3 regions of the Pseudomonas sp. ZT5P21 genome follow, and region 2 is predicted to be linked to each of the others. Evidence: predicted binding sites of a transcription regulator. Region 2 holds the regulator's gene; each other region holds the start of a gene.

Region 1 (4,145 bases), 2.1 Mb from region 2:
GCGATGACTTTGCCGTTGACCATCAGCGGGAACACGATGCTGGTCATCAGCACGTTTTGGCCGTCGATCACATAGAAGTAGGGTTCGATCACGCAGGGCTTGAGCGAAGTGCGCGGGCAGGTGAACCAGGCATTGGCAGGTTCGCCACTGGGGCCGGCGCGGGTGTCGGCCAAGTCAGTTTCGGGCAGCGCCATGGACGTCAACTCGCCCGGCGTCGCCTGCGACCAGTAGAGCGCGAAACGGCCCTTATCGTTACTGCCCAGCTCCGCCTGGCCGGCGAACAGGTCGTCCTTGCCGTCCAGCGCATTGGGTTCGAACACCAGGGACAGGCCGAGCAACTCCGGGTTGGCTTGCAGCGCGGATTTGACCTGACGGGTCAGGTCTTCGCGCAGGTCGAAGGCATCGAGAAAGCGCTTTTCGGCCTGGTCACGCAGGAATAAGACCTGACGCGAAAAGCCGTGGCCATATTGATAGGCGTCCATGAACTGCTGGCGAATGTTCAGAGCCTGATTTTCGCCTTGAGATTCGATCCGGGCCTGAGCGGCTTCCGTGAGCATCTCCATGCTCGACGCTTTCACCAGCTCGGAGCTGTGCTCCATGCGGTACAGCGAAAGACCTACCAGCAAGGTCACGATACCCGCCAGGCACAGCCCGGCCAGCAGGGTGATTTTCCATTGAATGGAAAGTTGTCTGAGCGACATGGAGACGTCCTTATTCGATAAATATCTTAGACTTTGCACTATAACGGCGCACGAACGACTTTCTTGAGGCTTGCAGCCTGCGCGCGCTTGCTTCAAAGTGCGCGCCCTCTAATAAAACCCATTCCTTGATCCGCTGGCGGCTCTTCGCAGACTGCCGGCCGGGCTCATTTCGCTTGCCTTGAGGTAACGATGATTAATGCTGTAATTGCCGCGGTCGGCGTCATGCTGGTGCTCAGCCTGTCCCGCGTGCACGTTGTGATCGCGCTGATTATCGGCGCGCTGGTGGGTGGCCTGACCGGTGGTCTGGGCATCGACGCCACCCTGAAAGCGTTCAACAGCGGCCTCGGCGACGGGGCGACGGTGGCGTTGTCTTATGCTTTGCTCGGCGCCTTCGCGGTGGCGATTGCCAAGTCCGGACTGGCCCATGCGCTGGCGGACAAGGCCCTGGCCATGGTCGATCGCCAGCACGCCAGCGGTGGTGGCTCGGTCAAGTGGCTGTTAATCGGTTTGCTGGGAGGAGTGGCCATCGCTTCCCAGAATATTCTACCGATACATATCGCGTTTATTCCGCTGCTGGTGCCGCCATTGTTGTATGTGCTGACCAAGCTGCAACTGGACCGGCGCCTGATTGCCTGCGTCATGACCTTCGGTCTGATCACGCCGTACATGTTCCTGCCGGTGGGTTTTGGCAATATCTTCCTGAATGAAATTCTGCTGGCCAACGTGGCCCGCAGCGGCGTTGATATCAGCGGTATCAACGTCACCCATGCCATGGGCATTCCGGCGTTGGGCATGGTGGTGGGTCTGGCGGCAGCCTTTGTCAGTTACCGCAAGAAGCGCGTCTATGACCTGGCAAAGATCGAGCAGGTCGAGCAGGTCGCGGTGCAGTACAACCCGCTGAGCCTGATGGTCGCGGGTGTGGCCATCGCGGCGGCGTTCATTATCCAGCTGCTGCTGGACTCGATGATCATCGGCGCACTGGTGGGGTTTCTGATCTTCTCGGTGTCGGGCATCGTGAAGTGGCGCGACACCGACGATCTGTTCACCGAAGGCATGAAGATGATGGCGATGATCGGCTTCATCATGATCGCTGCCTCGGGGTTTGCCGAGGTGATAAAAGCCACCGGCCAGGTGCAAACCCTGGTTGAAGCGTCGGCGTCGTGGATCGGTCACAGCAAAGCCATCGGCGCGTTGTTGATGTTGCTGGTCGGTCTGCTGGTGACCATGGGCATCGGCTCGTCGTTTTCCACCGTTCCGATTCTGGCAGCGATTTTCGTACCGTTGTGTGTGCAGCTGGGTTTCAGCCCGATCGCCATCGTGTGCATCGTCGGCACTGCCGGTGCGTTGGGCGACGCCGGTTCGCCGGCCTCGGACTCGACGCTGGGCCCGACCTCCGGCCTGAACATCGACGGCCAGCATCACCATATCTGGGACACCGTGGTTCCGACATTCCTGCATTACAACCTGCCGTTGCTGGCGTTCGGCTGGGTGGCCGCGATGGTGCTCTAAACACGGCCCCCCTGTGGGAGCGAGCTTGCTCGCGATAGCGGTCTGTCAGTCACATCAATTCTGAATTTACCGCCGTCATCGCGAGCAAGCTCGCTCCCACAGGGTCTCAGTGTGAAGCTGGCTCAACTTTTGGTTTCGCGTGCCGTTAAAACCTTTAACCACGCCAATAAAATAAAAAAAGAGTGAACCTGTCATGCGCATGAGCCTGAAGGCTAAAGTCCTGTCCCTTGCCGTCCTCCCGGTGCTGCTCTTTGCGCTGGTCATAAGCCTGACCACGGTGTTCGTACTGCAGGAACAAGCCCGCAAGGAAGTCGAGGACACCCGTCAGCGCCTGCTCAGCGATGCCAAGGCCACCCTGCAAAGTTATGTGGCCGTGGCCATGACGGCGATCAAACCGCTCTACGATGCAGCTGCCCCGGGTGATAACGCAGCGCGAGCGCAGGCGATCAAATTGCTGTCGAGCATCAGCTACGGCAAGGATGGCTACTTCTTCGGCTACGACTCCAACACCGTGCGCCTGTTCAAGGCCAGCAGCCCCGAAGGCGTGGGCCAGAGTTTTAAGGACAACCGTGATCCGAACGGCGTCTACGTCAACCGAGATTTGGTGAAAGTCGCCAAGGACGGCACTCATTACCTGCACTACAGCTCGACATTGCCCGGCAACACTCAGGTGCTGGTGCCGAAACTCGGCTACACCGAATACCTGCCGAAGTGGGACATGGCCGTCGGCACCTCGGTCAACCTCGACGGTATCGAGGCGCAAGTGGCGGTGGTCGAGGCCAAGGTTCAGGAGCGCATGGAAGGCGTGTTGCTGAGCATCATCGGCATCGCCGTGGTGGTGCTGTTGCTGATCGCCGTCGCCGGCATGCTGCTGGCCAACACCATCCTGCGTCCGCTGAACCTGATGAAAGCCAACCTCGATGACATCGCGGCGGGCGAGGGCGACCTGACGCGGCGCCTGACCATCACCAGCCAGGACGAGCTCGGCCAGCTCGCGGGTTCGTTCAACCGTTTTGTCGACAAGATCCACGGTCTGGTGCGTCAGATCACTGAAATGACGTCGCAGCTGACCGGGCTGGTGAATCAGGTGTCCGATCAGGCCCAGCGCTCTGATCAAGCAATGGAGCGTCAGCGTCACGAGACCGATCAGGTCGCCACGGCGATCAACCAGATGTCGGCTGCCGCGCAAGAAGTGGCCAAAAGTGCGCAAAACGCCGCCGTCGCCGCTCAGCAAACTGACGAAGAAGGCCAGGCCGCCAAGCGTGTGGTGGCGGGCAGCATCGTGAAGATTCATGCGTTGGTGGACGATATTCGCAGCAGCGGCGTGTCCCTCGACAGCCTGCAAAAGGACGTGTCATCGATTGTCAGCGTGCTCGGGGTGATTCGTTCGATTGCCGAGCAGACCAACCTGTTGGCGCTCAACGCTGCGATCGAAGCGGCCCGTGCCGGGGAGGCCGGTCGCGGTTTTGCGGTGGTGGCCGACGAGGTGCGGGCGCTGGCGAGTCGCACGCAAATCAGCACCCAGGAAATTCAGGGCATGATCGATCGCTTGCAGGCCGGCACTCAATCAGCGGTGGAAGCGATGCGCCGTTCCAGCGAGGCCGGCGACGGCACCTCGGCCCAAGCCAATGAAGCGGGTGCCTCGCTCGACACCATGGCCCAGCTGATCGGCACCATCAATTCGATGAACGCGCAGATCGCCAGTGCCGCCGAAGAGCAGACCGCCGTGGCCGAAGAAATCAACCGCAGCGTGCACCAGATCGCGGTGGCCGTGGACAACGTGGCCGACGAAACCCAACTCGGCGCCCAGACGTCCCGCAGCCTGGCGGATCTTGGTCGGCGTTTGGGCAGTTTGGTCGGACAGTTCAGGATCTAGCTAGCGCCATCTAACCTGTGGGAGCGGGCAAGCCCGCTCCCACAGGGTTTGTGGCGCTC
Region 2 (4,145 bases):
AAGCGGTCCACATGACTGGCCATGAGTACGAGCTTGAGCAGGTTGCTTTCTACTTCGGTGACCAATTGGGTCACCCGCTTGATCACCTGACCGGTGAGGTCCTGGTAATCCTGGGCGAGCAAAATGTCATTGAGGTTGCTCGACACCGCGCGATTGTCCGTGCTGCTGCGTGCCAGGAAACCGTCGACACGCCGTGCCAGCTCGCGGAACTCTTCAGCCCCGACTTCGCGACGCATGAAGCGTCCCCAGTCCGTGCTCAGCGCCTGCGCTTCATCGCTCAGGCTGTTGACCAGCGGCGTGGAGTTTTCGACCAGATCCATGGTGCGGTTGGCGGCAGCCTCGGTCAGCTTCACAACGTAACCCAGACGCTCGGTGGCATCCGTGATTTGGGACACTTCCTCGGCTTGCGGCATGTGCGGGTCAATCTGGAAATTGACGATCGCGCTGTGCAGCTCGCGAGTGAGCTTGCCCACTTCCTGATACAGGCCGCGGTCACGGGTCTGATTGAGCTCATGGATCAGTTGCACAGCGTCGCCGAACTTGCCTTTTTCAAGGCTTTCGACCAGCTCGACCGCGTGTTTTTTCAGGGTCGATTCAAAATCGCCCTGTGAAGATTCGTTATGGTCCATAGCTCCCCCGTGGCGCAGTTTCTCAACCGATGCGTTCGAAAATCTTCTCGATTTTTTCTTTCAACGCCTGGGCCGTGAAGGGCTTGACCACATAGCCGTTAACACCGGCCTGGGCCGCTTCGATGATCTGCTCGCGCTTGGCTTCAGCGGTCACCATCAGCACCGGCAGGTGCTTGAGCTTTTCATCGGCGCGCACGTGACGCAGCAGATCGATACCGGTCATGCCAGGCATGTTCCAGTCCGTTACCAGAAAGTCGATGCTTCCGCTGTTGAGAACCGGAATGGCAGTGGTGCCATCGTCAGCCTCGACCGTGTTGGTGAACCCAAGGTCACGCAACAGGTTTTTTATGATCCGCCGCATCGTTGAGAAGTCATCAACGATGAGGATTTTCATGTTCTTGTCCAATTCGACCTCCAAGCAGTCTTAAACGCGCCCAGCACCTGGACGCGCCATTTCAATCAATCCGGCAAAGCACTCGATGACTGTCTGGAGCACAACAGATCGAAACCGGCGCAGTTAAACACCACACCAGCCACGTTCGCAGTGTCCCCACACTGCCTTCAGCGCGCTCGCCACTCCCCCAAACGCCCCCGCAAACGGGCCGCGCACTGGCTGTGTAACTGGCTGACCCGAGATTCGCTGACCCCCAGGACTTCACCGATTTCCTTGAGATTCAACTCTTCGTCGTAGTACAGCGCCAACACCAGTCGCTCACGCTCCGGCAAATTGGCAATCGCGTCCGCCAGCGCCGCCTGGAAGCGTTCATCTTCCAGATCGCGTGACGGCTCGAGATGAGCACTCGCGCCATCCTCGTGCAGCCCTTCGTGTTCGCCGTCCTGCAAGAGATCGTCGAAACTGAATAACCGGCTGCCCAAGGTGTCGTTCAAAATCCCGTAGTAATCGTCGAGACTCAATTGGAGTTCGGCCGCAACTTCGTGATCTTTAGCGTCACGGCCGGTTTTAGCTTCAATCGAGCGAATTGCGTCGCTGACCATGCGGGTATTGCGGTGGACCGAACGTGGCGCCCAGTCTCCCTTGCGGACTTCATCGAGCATGGCGCCGCGGATTCGTATGCCCGCGTACGTCTCGAAACTCGCGCCTTTGCTGGCGTCGTATTTGGTCGACACTTCAAGCAGGCCGATCATGCCGGCCTGGATCAGGTCTTCGACCTGGACACTGGCGGGCAATCGCGCCAACAAGTGGTAAGCAATGCGTTTGACCAGTGGCGCGTAACGCTCGATCAGCTCGTACTGCGCGTCACGTGCCGATTTCTTGTAAAGGTTGTAACCGCTGGCTGTCATAGCACGGGTCCTGCCGTTTGTTGCACGAGGCGCTCGACGAAAAACTCCAGGTGCCCGCGCGGGTTGGCGGGCAGCGGCCAGGTATCGACCTTTTGCGCGATGGCCTTGAAGGCCAGGGAGCACTTGGAACGCGGAAAAGCTTCATAGACCGCACGCTGCTTCTGAACGGCCTTGCGCACGCTTTCGTCGTACGGCACCGCACCGACGTATTGTAAGGCGACGTCGAGGAAGCGATCCGTGACCTTGGTCAACTTGGCGAACAGGTTGCGACCTTCCTGCGGGCTCTGGGCCATATTGGCCAGGACCCGGAAGCGGTTCATGCCGTAGTCGCGGTTCAGCAGCTTGATCAGTGCATAGGCGTCGGTGATCGAGGTCGGCTCGTCGCAGACCACCAGCAAGACTTCTTGCGCGGCGCGAACGAAACTGACTACAGAGTCACCAATACCCGCGGCGGTGTCGATCACCAGGACGTCGAGGTTGTCGCCAATATCGCTGAACGCCTGGATTAAGCCAGCGTGCTGCGCCGGGCTCAGATGCACCATGCTCTGAGTGCCGGATGCGGCCGGGACGATGCGGATGCCGCCGGGGCCTTGCAACAACACGTCGCGCAGCTCACAGCGGCCTTCGATCACGTCGGCCAGGGTGCGTTTGGGTGTCAGTCCCAGCAGGACGTCGACATTCGCCAGCCCCAGATCAGCGTCCAGCAGCATGACGCGCCGGCCGAGCTCAGCTAGAGCCAGGGACAAGTTCACTGACACGTTAGTCTTCCCGACGCCACCTTTGCCGCCGGTCACCGCGATCACCTGTACGGGATGCATGCTGCCCATGTTATTTCTTTACCTTGTCTTGCATAGACGGAGGCCACATTACTGGCTGCGCGTTCACAAACGGAACAATGCATGGCAGACCATCGATGTAGGTACAAAAACTGTTCATTAATACCTCAGCCGACCTGCTTGGTCGGGCTGTGGTAAATATCAGCGAACATGTCAGCCATGGCTTCTTCGCTGGGTTCTTCCTGCATTTGCACGCTGACGGCGCGGCTGACCAATTGATGACGCCGCGGCAGATGCAAATCATCCGGAATCCGCGGCCCATCGGTCAGGTAAGCCACCGGTAACTCATGACTGATTGCCAGGCTCAACACCTCGCCCAAGCTTGCTGTTTCATCCAGTTTAGTCAGGATGCAGCCAGCGAGCCCGCAGCGCTTGTAACTGTGATAAGCGGCGGTTAGAACCTGTTTCTGGCTGGTGGTTGCCAGAACCAGATAATTTTTTGATTTGATGCCACGACCGGCCAGGCTCTCGAGCTGCATGCGCAGTGCCGGATCGCTGGCCTGAAGGCCCGCCGTATCGATCAGCACCACACGCTTGCGCAGCAAAGGCTCCAGCGCCTGCACCAGAGACTGGCCCGGGTCGACGTGCGTTACCGACACGTTGAGGATCCGACCCAGGGTCTTGAGTTGTTCCTGAGCACCGATGCGGTAGCTGTCCATGCTCACCAGCGCGATGTTCTGCGCGCCGTACTTGAGCACGTAACGGGCCGCGAGTTTGGCCAGAGTGGTGGTCTTGCCCATGCCGGCAGGACCGACCATGGCAATCACACCGCCCTCTTCCAGCGGCTCGACTTCCGGTGTGGCAATCATCCGCGCCAGGTGCGCCAACAACATGCGCCAGGCCTGGCGAGGTTCTTCAATGTCGGTAATCATCGCCAGCAGGTCGCGGGACAACGGGCCGGATAAACCGATCCGTTGCAGGCGGCGCCACAGGTTGGCCTGGGCCGGACGACTGCCTTGCAACTGGTTCCAGGCCAGCGAACCGAGTTGCACTTCCATCAGTTCGCGCAGGCTGTTGAGTTCGAAACGCATCGAGTCGAACGCCCGCGGATCGACACCGGCGGAGACTGGCGCAGGGGCCGGCGCTGCACGGCGGGGTTCGGTGTAAGTCGGTTCGATCAGCGGCTCGGCGGCGGTCAACGGCAGGCCGGCGAACAACTGGCGATTGGTGGCTTTGTCGCTCTCGCCCTCGCTACGCAGGCTCAGTTCGGCCTGGGCGGTCACGATCCGCGACTGGGTCTTGCGCAGCTCGTCCTCGAGTTCCATGTTCGGAACACGCGGGGCCAGCGCCGACAGTTTGTAATCCAGGGCAGCCGTCAGCTCCACACCACCGGCGATCCGGCGGTTGCCAATGATGGCGGCATCGGCGCCCAGCTCAT
Region 3 (4,145 bases), 1.6 Mb from region 2:
AGCACCAGGGATTCTGTTTGACCGTCAACCAGACGGCAGTGACACCGAGGGCAGCGGCAAACAGTTCAAGCCCGGACATGGAGGTTCCTTGGGGAAGACGAAGTAGGGGCCGATTGTACCGAGATTGTACTCATGAGGCTTCTGTGGCGAGCGAGCTTGCTCGCGCTGGGGCGCGTAGCGGCCCCAAAATCTTGCGGCTGCTTCGCACCCCAGCGCGAGCAAGCTCGCTCGCCACAGGGCTTTAGCGTTTCTTGTTACACCCGAAACTGCTTGAGCAACCCGCTCAACTGTTCGCTCAATTCCTTGAGCCGGACGCTGGCCACGCTCGACTGTTGCGCCGCCAGCGCCGTGCTGTGGGACAAACCAGCGGCCTGGGTGACGTTCTGGTTGATGTCCTCGACCACGTGGGTCTGTTGCAGGGTGGCACTGGCGATAGAGGCGTTCAGGCCGTTGAGGTTGCGCAGCGCCTGGCCAATGGCATTCAGGCTCGCGCCAGCGAGGCCGGCCTGTTCGATGGTCAGTTGGGACGCGCGACTGCTGTCGCCAATGACCTTGACCGCCGCTTCGGAGTGGCTCTGCAGGCGCTCGATCATCGACTGGATCTCGGCGGTGGACTTCTGGGTGCGCTGGGCCAACAGGCGAACCTCATCCGCCACGACGGCAAATCCGCGACCTTGCTCGCCGGCACGGGCGGCCTCGATGGCGGCGTTGAGGGCGAGCAGGTTGGTTTGCTCGGCGATGGAGCGGATCACTTCCAGTACGCTGCCGATCTGTGTGCTCTCGGTGGCCAGGGTGCGGATGACTTCCACGGCCTGATCAATGGTGCCAGACAACTTGTCGATCTGTTGCAGGCTGCTGTCGATGTTGACCTGGCCCTGCTGCGCCTGGGATTCGGCATCGCGCATTTCGCTCGCCGCCTGCTCGGCGTTCTTCGCGACATCCTGCACGCCGTACGTCACTTCATTGATGGCCGTAGCCACCAGCTCCATCTGCTGGGATTGCTGCTGACTGCGCTGCTGGGCCTGGGCGGCGTCGTTGCCCAGCTCGCTGGACGACTGGCCCAGAGCGCTGGCGGACACCTGCAATTGACCGATCACCAATCGCAGTTTGGCGGTAAAGGCATTGAAGTGGCGGGCGAGTTGCGTCACTTCATCCTGACCCTGGGTATCGAGGCTGCGTGTCAGGTCGCTTTCGCCGCTGGCAATGTTGGCCATGGCGTTCACGGTTTCCTGGAGTGGGCGCACAATGCTGCGGGCAATCATGATCACCAGCAGCGCCATGATGGAAGCAATCACTAGCCCGACGAGTGAAGCTTTCCAGACCTGGGCGACGAACTCCGCCTGCATGTCATCGATGTACACGCCCGAGCCGATCACCCAGCCCCAGGGTTCGAACAGTTTGACGTAAGAGGTTTTTTCAACCGGATCGCTGGCGCCCGGTTTCGGCCAGCGATAGTCGATCGGGCCGGCGCCTTTGGCTTTGGCGAGCGCGACCATTTCATTGAACACCGCAAACCCGTCCGGGTCGCGGATCGCCGAGAGGTTCTGGCCATCGAGTTTCGGGTTGGCCGGGTGCATGATCATCACCGGCGTCAGGTCGTTGATCCAGAAGTAGTCGTTCTGGTCATAGCGCAGGCCGCGAACGGCAGTCAGCGCCTGTTTCTGCGCGGCCTCGCGCGTGAGCGTGCCGGCCGTTTCCAGGTTGTGGTAATAGTTCAGAATGCCGCTGGCGGTCTGCACCACATGCTGGGTTTTCTGTGCCTTGGCGTGATAAAGGTCTTCGTGAATCTGCTTGAGCATCAACACGCCCAGCGTCAAAAGCATCAGGACGGCCACGATCAAGATGAGCCATAAGCGGCGGCTGATCGACATATTGCGCAAGCTGTTCATAACGCTGTCACTCCGGTTTCTTGTTCTTGTAAAAAATCATCGCCAGCATCCAACCACACTTTGCCGATCGGGCATATCCGACCCAAGTCCTATTACGTGGCAGCGTTAATCGGGCTTGTCTGATAGGATTTCGGCCCCGCGCGGAAAAACCTGAATCCAAGTTGAACGTTCACGGAATTTTTACGGTTTCGTCCGGATTCTGTGCGCGCGGCATCTCAGCTGCGCTGATCGTAGTCAACGAATTTGCATAAATATTAACGGGCATGCGGTGGCGCATCGCTTCTTGGGGGATTGATGGATCTTTGGACTGCCTTGCAGGCATTGATACTTGGGGTTGTAGAAGGGTTGACTGAGTTCCTGCCCATTTCCAGTACCGGACACCAGATCATCGTGGCCGACTTGCTCAATTTCGGTGGTGAACGGGCAATGGCATTCAACATCATTATCCAGCTCGGTGCGATACTGGCGGTGGTGTGGGAGTTTCGCTGCAAGATTTTCGACGTGGTCGTCGGCTTGCCGACGCAGCCCGGCGCTCGACGCTTTACTGCCAACCTGCTGATTGCCTTTCTGCCAGCGGTCGTTTTGGGGGTTATATTCGCCGACCTGATTCACCACTATTTGTTTAATCCGATCACCGTCGCCACGGCGCTGGTGGTGGGTGGCGTGGTGATGTTGTGGGCTGAACGTCGCCAGCATGAGGTGCATGCGTCAAGTGTTGACGAGATGACCTGGAAAGACGCGCTGAAAGTCGGCTTGGCCCAATGCCTGGCGATGATTCCGGGCACTTCACGTTCCGGCTCGACGATCATCGGCGGCTTGCTGTTCGGGCTGTCGCGCAAGACGGCCACCGAGTTTTCGTTTTTTCTGGCGATGCCAACCATGGTCGGTGCGGCGGTGTACTCGGGCTACAAATATCGCGACCTGTTCGTGCCGGCTGATTTTCCGGTGTTCGCGATCGGATTCGTCACTGCGTTCATCTTTGCGATGATTGCCGTTAGAGGCTTGCTCATATTCATTGCCAGCCACAGCTACGCGGCGTTTGCCTGGTACCGCATCGCGTTTGGTCTGGTGATTCTGGCCACGTGGCAGTTTGGCTGGATCGACTGGACCGCGGCCAAGGCATGAATGAGACCCGCGCACGCAACCCATCCGGACGCCAGTCTGCAGGGCAGTTCCAGAACCCACGACTGAAATCGCTGGTGTTTGCGGCCGTGTGCGCGCTGCCGCTGATGGGTTCGTTGTCGTTCTGGTTGCGAGGGGTTTCGCTGATTCCCTTGGCGGCTTACGGCATCGTCAGCGTGTTGTCGTTCTTCCTTTATTGGAGCGACAAGCGCAAGGCCCGCACCGATAGCTGGCGTACGCCCCACAACGTGTTGCATGCGGTGGAACTTGCCGGTGGCTGGCCGGGCGCCTTGCTGGCCCAGCAAGTGTTCCGGCACAAGACGCGCAAGGTGTCGTTTCAGCTGCTGTTCTGGATGATCGTGTTGTTGCACCAGGTTTTCTGGATCGATCAACTGTTTCTGGGTGCAAACCTGCTGGCACTGTTTTAAAGCAGCAATCCGATCTGCGTGCGCTTGGGCAGTTTGCTAACCACCAGTTGATGGGACCGTTGCAACAGGGCTTGCAGTTCTTCAGCGCCCAGCGGGTAGGGCGTTTGCATGATGATCCACTGGGCCCGCGCCAGATACGGCGCTGGATGAATGCCCGGACGGTCGCAATGGCCCAGAAACAGGTCCTTGTCGACCTTGAAGGCAAGGGATTCGCCCCGCAGGTTCTGCAGGGCGAACATCTTGTTCCCGGCAATCGAAAACACCCGCACGCCACCCCACTTGTAGTCTTCCCGCGCACCCGGCAGCGAAATGCAGAACTGTGCGACGTCCTCTTCGCTCATGCGTCCAGCCTTCATATCAGTCGGTCCCCACAGGCATTGAATGATTCGATCAAGTGGTCGAGCCAGGCGCGTACGGCCGGCATCACCCCGCGCCGGTGAGGGTAGACCGCTTGCAGCCAGCCGCCAGGCAATGACCAATCCTGCAGCAATTGCACCAGCGCGCCGCTTTCCAGTTCCTCTTCGCAGTACATCATCGGCAGCATGGTAAAGCCCTGGCCGGCGAGGGCGCAGGCTCTGCGCACGATGAAGTCGTCGATGCCCAGCCGGGCTTCGAGCGTGAGCTCATGACTTTTACCCTGTTGATCGAGCATGCGGATATGCACCATGCGGTCGGCTTCAAGTGCGCCGAGCACCGGCAAGTCCCT

The links. Region 2 encodes FliA, which starts transcription of late flagellar genes. Its sites were predicted from a motif close to CTAAAGTTTNNNNNNNNNNNGCCGNTAA; they were not measured.
Region 1: ACYZT9_RS09580 (methyl-accepting chemotaxis protein) is a predicted target of FliA. The motif match lies at 2,332-2,359, and genes of this name have one in related genera.
Region 3: ACYZT9_RS12430 (methyl-accepting chemotaxis protein) is a predicted target of FliA. The motif match lies at 2,017-2,044, and genes of this name have one in related genera.

The regions. Positions count from the first base shown of each region.
Region 1 covers NZ_CM142705.1:2,091,284-2,095,428, forward strand. The annotation lists partial or broken gene ACYZT9_RS09570 (methyl-accepting chemotaxis protein) at 1-701, opposite strand, end outside; gene ACYZT9_RS09575 (Na+/H+ antiporter family protein) at 894-2,210, shown strand; gene ACYZT9_RS09580 (methyl-accepting chemotaxis protein) at 2,404-4,086, shown strand.
Region 2 covers NZ_CM142705.1:4,199,665-4,203,809, forward strand. The annotation lists gene ACYZT9_RS19470 (protein phosphatase CheZ) at 1-629, opposite strand, end outside; gene ACYZT9_RS19475 (chemotaxis response regulator CheY) at 652-1,023, opposite strand; gene fliA (RNA polymerase sigma factor FliA) at 1,191-1,931, opposite strand; gene fleN (flagellar synthesis regulator FleN) at 1,928-2,758, opposite strand; gene flhF (flagellar biosynthesis protein FlhF) at 2,875-4,145, opposite strand, start outside.
Region 3 covers NZ_CM142705.1:2,641,964-2,646,108, forward strand. The annotation lists gene pnuC (nicotinamide riboside transporter PnuC) at 1-79, opposite strand, end outside; gene ACYZT9_RS12430 (methyl-accepting chemotaxis protein) at 255-1,889, opposite strand; gene ACYZT9_RS12435 (undecaprenyl-diphosphate phosphatase) at 2,184-3,014, shown strand; gene ACYZT9_RS12440 (DUF1294 domain-containing protein) at 3,011-3,439, shown strand; gene ACYZT9_RS12445 (MmcQ/YjbR family DNA-binding protein) at 3,436-3,795, opposite strand; gene ACYZT9_RS12450 (LysR substrate-binding domain-containing protein) at 3,792-4,145, opposite strand, start outside.